Phytohabitans rumicis: one gene and its partner. The protein of the gene in region 1 interacts with the protein of each later gene in a pairwise test. Links are inferred from orthologs where the notes say so. Each region holds a gene or a part of one and is shown on either strand. Other genes may lie near its edges. The genes, in order: Prum_RS15900 and dnaE.

The links.
Region 2: the proteins of Prum_RS15900 (region 1) and dnaE interact in binary tests that used the Escherichia coli proteins (3 or more experiments, as listed by UniProt). The link is inferred for Phytohabitans rumicis from one-to-one orthologs.

What each region holds. Positions count from the first base shown.
Region 1 is NZ_BLPG01000001.1:3,626,356-3,629,518, forward strand. The notes cover bases 142-2,994. They hold Prum_RS15900 (pyridoxal phosphate-dependent aminotransferase), read right to left. Parts: upstream 2,233-2,994; coding sequence 1,051-2,232; downstream 142-1,050. Other genes in these bases: glmS (glutamine--fructose-6-phosphate transaminase (isomerizing)), read right to left, coding at 142-394; Prum_RS15895 (MmpS family transport accessory protein), read left to right, coding at 530-1,054; glmM (phosphoglucosamine mutase), read right to left, coding at 2,317-2,994. Outside these bases: more of glmS, read right to left, coding at 1-141; more of glmM, read right to left, coding at 2,995-3,163. UniProt on the Escherichia coli protein: Shows aminotransferase activity with methionine and histidine as substrates, and to a lesser extent also with phenylalanine.
Region 2 is NZ_BLPG01000001.1:2,160,350-2,164,749, reverse strand. Bases 235-4,324 are described here. They hold dnaE (DNA polymerase III subunit alpha), read left to right. Parts: upstream 235-602; coding sequence 603-4,124; downstream 4,125-4,324. Other genes in these bases: Prum_RS09235 (MinD/ParA family ATP-binding protein), read left to right, coding at 235-526. In the rest of the region: more of Prum_RS09235, read left to right, coding at 1-234. UniProt on the Escherichia coli protein: DNA polymerase III is a complex, multichain enzyme responsible for most of the replicative synthesis in bacteria. This DNA polymerase also exhibits 3' to 5' exonuclease activity. The alpha chain is the DNA polymerase catalytic subunit.

The DNA of each region.
Region 1 (3,163 bases):
ACTCGGTGTCGGTGTCGCTGCTGAACTCGACGCCGCCGGCCTCCAGGTCGGCACGCAGCTTGGCGAAGTTTTCGATGATCCCGTTGTGGATGACGGCGACCCGGCCGTCGCGGGACACGTGCGGGTGGGCGTTACGGTCGGTGGGACCACCGTGGGTGGCCCAACGGGTGTGCCCGATGCCGGTGGTGCCCTCGCCGATGCCGTCCGTCGGGGTCTCCGCCAGGCTCTTTTCGAGGTTGGCCAGCTTGCCGGCCCGCTTGTCGGTCAGCAGTTGGTCGCCATTGACCACGGCGACGCCGGCGGAGTCATACCCGCGGTACTCCAGCCGCCGCAGCCCGTCCAGCACGATCCCCAGCGCCGGCCGGGTGCCGACGTAGCCCACGATTCCACACATGGCCCGCAGCGTAGCGAACTTTCGCTCAATGCGCTTGCTCGAAAACCCTGGTATCACTCATCCGACATGAGCGTTTGCACTGGCACCCCATCGTGTACCACCGTTGGCACTGACCCCTTCGAGAGGCTCACCTCCATGACGTACCCGCCGACGTACTCGTACGAGCAGCCCGCCGCGACCCCACCGAACCGGTCCAACGGCCCGCTCCTCGCGATCGTGATCGCCCTCGCGGTGCTCCTCGTCGGCGGCGCGGGCGTGACCGGCGTCCTGCTGCTGCGCAACGGCGATGGCGGCAACCAGGGCAGCGGCGTCACCCCGAGCGCGGACACCCCGGTCACCACCAGGTCCGAAACGTCCCGCGACGACGGCGAAGGCGAGGGCAAGGTCGTCGTGTACGAGGTGAGCGGCGACGGCCCGGTGAGCATCGTCTACCTCAAGGAGGACGGCCGGAGCCTGGCCCCGGCCAAGGACACCGACCTGCCGTGGCGCCTGGAACTGACCCTGGAAAAGGACGCCGTCGCCGTGACGGTGACCGCGATCCGCCGAGCCGGCGGCGACGGCGAGGTCACCTGCCGCATCACGGTAGACGGCAAGGAGGTAGCCAAACGCACCGCCAAAGGCACCTTCGCCACGGCGAGCTGCAACAAACTCCTCCTCTAGCTTTGACGGAGGCGGTCCACGGCGTCGGCGATGACCTCTTCGCGCTTGCAGAAGGCGAATCGCACCAACGTGCGACCCGCGTCAGCGTCGTCGTAGAAGACCTGGGTCGGCACGGCGACCACGCCACAGCGTTCGGGCAACGTCCGGCAGAACTCCATGCCGTCCGTCCCGCCCAGCGGCGTGATGTCGGTGGTCACGAAGTACGTGCCCTCGGACGGCAGGACCCCGAACCCCGCGTCGGTGAGCCCGGCGACGAGTTGGTCGCGGCGCTCCTGGAGGCTCGCCCGGAAGCCCTCGTAGTAGCTGTCCGGCAGGCCGAGGGCCACCGCGACGGCCGGCTGTAGCGGCGCCCCGTTGACGAACGTGAGGAACTGCTTGACCCGCAGCGTCGCGGCGACCAGGTCGGCCGGGCCGCTCGCCCAGCCGATCTTCCAGCCGGTGCAGGAGAACGTCTTGCCCGCCGACGAGATGCGCAGGGTGCGCGCACGCATGCCGGGCAGGGTGGCCAGTGGGATGTGTGGTGCCGCGGCGTCGGTGAAGGCCAGGTGCTCGTACACCTCGTCGGTCACCGCGTACACGCCGTGCTCCTGGCACAGCTCGGCGATCAGGGTCAGCTCGTCCCGGGTGAAGACCTTGCCCGTCGGGTTGTGCGGCGAGTTGAGCAGCACCAGCCGGGTACGCGGGCCGAACGCCGCCCGCAGCGCGTCCGGGTCGAAGGCGTAGCTGCCCCCGGCGGAGGGACGCAGGGTCACCGGGCGGCGCACCGCACCGGCGAGCGCGATCGACGCCGCGTACGAGTCGTAGTACGGCTCGAAGCACACCACCTCGTCGCCCGGCTCGCACAGCCCGAGGATCGCCGCGGCGACCGCCTCGGTGGCGCCGGCGGTGACGATCACCTCGCCGTCCGGGTCGTACGCCAGGTCCCAGAACCGCTGCTGGTGGGCGGCGATCGCCGCGCGCAACGCCGGGATGCCAGGGCCGGGCGGGTACTGGTTGTGGCCGGTGCGCAGCGCCTCGGCGGCCGCTTCGAGCATCTCGGGCGGCCCGTCGGTGTCGGGGAAGCCCTGGCCCAGGTTGACCGCGCCGGTGCGTACGGCGAGCGCCGACATCTCCGCGAAGATCGTCGTCCCGAAGGCCCGCATGCGGCTAACCCCGGGGTCAGAACCCGTCGTCGTCACGGTCCCACCGTAGCCTCACCGTCGATCTTGAAGTTGTCAGGTGCCATATCGGGCAACTGGACCTGACAACTCCAAGATCGACTGCTAGATGGTGCGGACCACCGCGGCTACGCGTTCCGCTACAAGCTGCGCCCGCTCCAGGGTTTCCGCCTCGACCATTACGCGGACCAGGGGTTCGGTGCCCGACGGACGGAGGAGGATTCGTCCCGTTTCGCCCAGCTCGGCCTCGGCCTCCGCGGCGGCGGCCACCACGGCGGGGGCGGTCGCGCCCGCAGTGCGGTCGGTGACCGGGACGTTGATCAGCACCTGCGGGAGCTTGGTCACCACCGCGGCCAGCTCACCCAGCGAGCGGCCGGTGGCGGCCAGCCGGGACATCAGGTGCAGCCCGGTGAGTACGCCGTCGCCGGTCGTCGCGTACGCCGGCATCACGATGTGCCCGCTCTGCTCGCCGCCCAGGGCGAGGGCGGAGGCGCGCAGCTCCTCCAGGACGTACCGGTCGCCGACCTTGGTCTCGATCAGCCGGATGCCCGCCTTCGACATCGCGAGGCGCAGGCCGAGGTTGCTCATCACGGTCGCGACGAGCGTGTCGGCGGTCAGCCCGCCGCCGTCCCGCATGGCCAGCGCGAGGATCGCCATGATCTGGTCGCCGTCGACCTCGTCGCCCTCGGCGGTGACGGCCAGGCAGCGGTCGGCGTCGCCGTCGTGCGCGATGCCGAGGTGGGCCTGGTGCTCGCGTACCGCGGCCTTGAGCGGCTCCAGGTGGGTCGAGCCGCAGCCGTCGTTGATGTTGAGCCCGTCCGGCTCGGCGTGGATGGCGATAACCTCCGCGCCGGCCTCCCGGTACGCGGTCGGGGCGACGTCGGAGGCGGCCCCGTTCGCACAGTCGACCACGACGCGCAGCCCGTCGAGCCGGTGCGGCACGGTGCTCACG
Region 2 (4,400 bases), 1.5 Mb from region 1 along the record:
AGAGCTCGACGACTACCTGCGGCACGCCTCCGACGGCTCGTACGACGTGCTGGCCGGCGAGGAGAGCCCGCGGTTCGCCCAGCGCCTCGACCAGTACACCGTCCGGCGGGTGCTGGAGCTGCTGCGCCGTACCCACGACGTGATCTGTGTGGACACCGGCAACAACGTGGAGAGCGCGAACTGGCAGACCGTGCTGCAGGCCGCCGACCAGCTCGTGATCACGACGGTGCCGCGGGAGGACGCCGCGTTCACCGCCGACTGGATGCTCGACCTGCTCGACGAGGTCGGCATGGGCGAGCTGGCGGCCAACGCGGTCACCCTGCTGTCCTGCCCGACGCCGGGGCATTCGCCGCTGCTGGACGACCTAGCGCGGCACTTCGCGACGCGTACCCGGGCGGTCGCGATCGTCCCGTACGACCCGGCCCTGGAGACCGGCTCGTCCATCGAGTACGCCCAACTGCAACCCGAGACGCGGGAGTCCTGGCTCAAGGCGGCATCGGTGATGCTGGAGCCGTTCGTCCGCTGACGCGTGTCCCCCCTGCCGCGTGTCATACCTGCGGGCTAGGCTCGTGGCCGGCAGTCAAGGGAGAGGGGGCCTGAGGGTGTCTGACTCGTTCGTGCACCTGCACGTGCACACCGAGTATTCGATGCTCGACGGCGCCGCCCGGCTCAAGGAGCTTTTCAGCGAGGCCAACCGGCTGGAGATGCCGGCCCTCGCGATGACCGACCACGGCAACCTCTTCGGGGCGTACGACTTCTTCAAGCAGGCGACCGGCGCGGGCATCAAGCCGATCATCGGCCTCGAGGCGTACCTCACACCCGGCACCGACCGCCGCGACCGGACCAGGGTGCGCTGGGCCGATGGCGGGGAAAACGACGTTTCCGGCGGCGGCGCGTACACGCACATGACGATGCTGGCCGCCGACGCCGTGGGCCTGCAAAACCTGTTCCGGCTCGGGTCGTTCGCGAGCCTGGAGGGCTACTTCTACAAGCCGCGCGCCGACCGCGAGCTGCTCCACCAGCACGCGAAGGGCCTCATCGCCACGACCGGCTGCCCGTCCGGCGAGGTGCAGACCTGGCTGCGCATCGGCAATTTCGAGAAGGCGTGCGAGTCGGCGGCCGAGTTCCGCGACATCTTCGGCCCGGACAACTTCTATCTGGAGTTGATGGACCACGGGCTCGACATCGAGACCCGGATCCGCGCGGACCTGATCCGCCTCGGCAAGCGGCTCAACCTCAAGCCGGTGGCCACCAACGACCTGCACTACACGTACGACAAGGACGCCGACGCGCACGAGGTGCTGCTGTGCGTGCAGTCCGGCTCGACGATGGCCGACCCGAAGCGGTTCAGGTTCGACGCGCGCGACTTCTACCTCAAGTCGCCGGCCGAGATGCGCAAGCTGTGGGACGCCGAGGTGCCCGGTGCCTGCGACAACACGCTGGAGATCGCGGAGAAGATCGGCGACTACGCGGAGCTGTTCAAGGCGCGCAACCTGATGCCGCAGTTCCCGGTGCCGGCGGGGGAGAGCGAGGAGTCGTTCCTGCGCAAGGAGGTCCTGCGGGGCCTGGAGCGGCGCTTCCCCAACGGGGTGCCCGACGACCGGCGCCAGCAGGCCGAGTACGAGCTGGACGTCATCCTCAAGATGGGGTTCCCGGGCTACTTCCTGGTGACCGCCGACCTGGTGGCGTACGCCAAGCGCGAGGGCATCCGGGTCGGCCCGGGGCGTGGCTCGGCCGCGGGCGCCCTGATCGCGTACGCGCTGGGCATCACCGAGCTCGACCCGATGCAGCACGGCCTGCTGTTCGAGCGGTTCCTCAACCCCGACCGCATCTCGATGCCCGACATCGACATGGACTTCGACGAACGCCGGCGCGGCGACATGATCCGCTACGCCACGGAGAAGTACGGCGAGGAGCGGGTCGCCCAGATCATCACGTACGGCACGATCAAGGCCAAGGCCGCGATCAAGGACGCGGCCCGGGTGCTCGGCTACCCGTTCGCGATGGGCGACCGGATCACCAAGGCGATGCCGCCGGCCGTCATGGGCAAGGACATCCCGCTCGGCGGCATCTTCGACCCCAACCACGCGCGCTACCCCGAGGCGGTGGAGTTCCGCCAGCTGTACGAGTCCGACGCCGAGGTGCAGAAGATCGTCGACACCGCCAAGGGCCTCGAAGGGCTCAAGCGGCAGTGGGGCGTGCACGCGGCCGGCGTCATCCTGTCCCGCGACCCCCTCGTCGACGTCCTGCCGATCCAAAAGCGCGAGCAGGACGGCGCGATCATCACGCAGTGGGACATGGGCGCCTGCGAGTCCATCGGCCTGCTCAAGATGGACTTCCTGGGCCTGCGCAACCTGACCATCCTCGACGACTGCCTCGACTCCATCCGCGACAACCGGGGCACCGACCTCGTGCTCGAGGACCTGCCGCTGGACGACAAGGCGACGTACGAGCTGCTGGCCCGCGGCGACACGCTGGGTGTCTTCCAGTTCGACGGCGGCCCGATGCGGGCGCTGCTGCGCTCGATGGTCCCGGACAACTTCGAGGACATCTCCGCCGTGGGCGCGCTCTACCGCCCCGGACCGATGGGCGCCAACGCCCACAACGAGTACGCGGACCGGAAGAACAACCGCAAGCCGGTGGTCCCGATCCACCCCGAGCTGGCCGACTCACTGAAGGACATCCTGGGCGACACCTACGGGCTGATCGTCTACCAGGAGCAGGTCATGGCGATCGCGCAGAAGGTGGCCGGCTACTCGCTCGGCGCCGCGGACCTGCTGCGCCGGGCCATGGGCAAGAAGAAGAAGGAGATCCTCGACAAGGAGTTCGAGCCGTTCGCCGCCGGCATGAAGGCCAACGGCTACTCCGACGCGGCGATCAAGACGCTGTGGGACATCCTGGTCCCGTTCTCCGACTACGCGTTCAACAAGGCACACAGCGCGGCGTACGGCGTGGTGTCGTACTGGACCGCGTTCCTCAAGGCCAACTACCCGGCCGAGTACATGGGCGGCCTGCTCACCTCGGTCGGCGACGACAAGGACAAGTCGGCCGTCTACCTCGCCGAGTGCCGGCGCATGGGCATCAAGGTGCTGCCGCCGGACGTCAACGCGTCGATGGCCCGCTTCGCCGCCGTCGGGGAGGACATCCGGTTCGGCCTCGCCGCCGTACGCAACGTCGGCACCAACGTGGTCGAGGCGATCCGGCGGTGCCGCAAGGAAAAGGGCGCCTACACCGACTTCTACGACTTCCTGCGCAAGGTCGACGCGGTGGCCTGCAACAAGAAGACCATCGAATCGCTGATCAAGGCCGGCGCGTTCGACTCCATGGGGCACACCCGCAAAGGGCTGCTCGCCGTGCACACCGACGCGATCGACTCGTTCCTCGACACCAAGCGCAACGAGGCGGTCGGCCAGTTCGACCTCTTCGGCGGCGGCGACATCGGGGGCGCGCCCATCGAGGTGACCCCGCCCATCCCCACCGGCGAGTGGGACAAGGCCGACCTGCTGACGTTCGAGCGCGAGATGCTCGGGCTGTACGTCTCGGACCACCCGCTCTTCGGCGTCGAGCACGTACTGAGCGCGGCCGCCGACATGTCCATCTCCGCGCTCGCCGAGGATGGCTCGGTCTCCGACGGCCAGGTCGTCACGCTGGCCGGCATCCTGTCCGGCGTACAGCGGCGGATCACCAAGCAGGGCCGCGCCTGGGCGTCGGCCACGCTGGAGGACCTCGGCGGCGCGGTCGAGGTGCTCTTCTTCCCCAACACGTACGAGGTGGTCGGGCAGTACATCGCCGAAGACGCGATCGTGGTGGTCAAGGGCCGGGTCGACCGGCGCGACGACCAGCCGCGGCTGATGGCGATGGACATGTCCCTGCCCGAGATCACCGCCGCCGACGAGGTCAAGCCCGTGGTGCTGGCACTGCCCCCGTCGCGCTGCACCCCGCCGCTGGTCGAACGGCTGCGCGAGGTGCTCACCAGCCACCCCGGCTCGGCCGAGGTGCACATCAAGCTGGTGAACGGGTCCCGCTCGACCCTGCTGCGCCTGGGCCCGACCCGGGTCAACCCGACCACGGCCCTGATGGCCGACCTGAAGGCCCTCCTGGGCCCGAGCGCGGTCGCCGGCTAACCCCATCTCTTCGCGCCGCGACGCCGCCCGCGCCCCGCGCCGTGCGTGGCCCCGCCCCGCGCCGTGCGCGCGAGGCCGCGCCTGCGGCCCCGCGCCGCGACGCCGCGTCGATCAAGGGCATATGGTCGTGCTTTGATCTCCAAACCGCGACCATATGCCCTTGATCGACGATGTTTTCCTTGATCGACGGGCCCGGCGGGGGTCCGCGGTTCGGTGCGGGCCTTGCACGGAGCCGCAGGCGGGCGCGGCCGTGCACGGAGCCGCAGACAGGGCGCG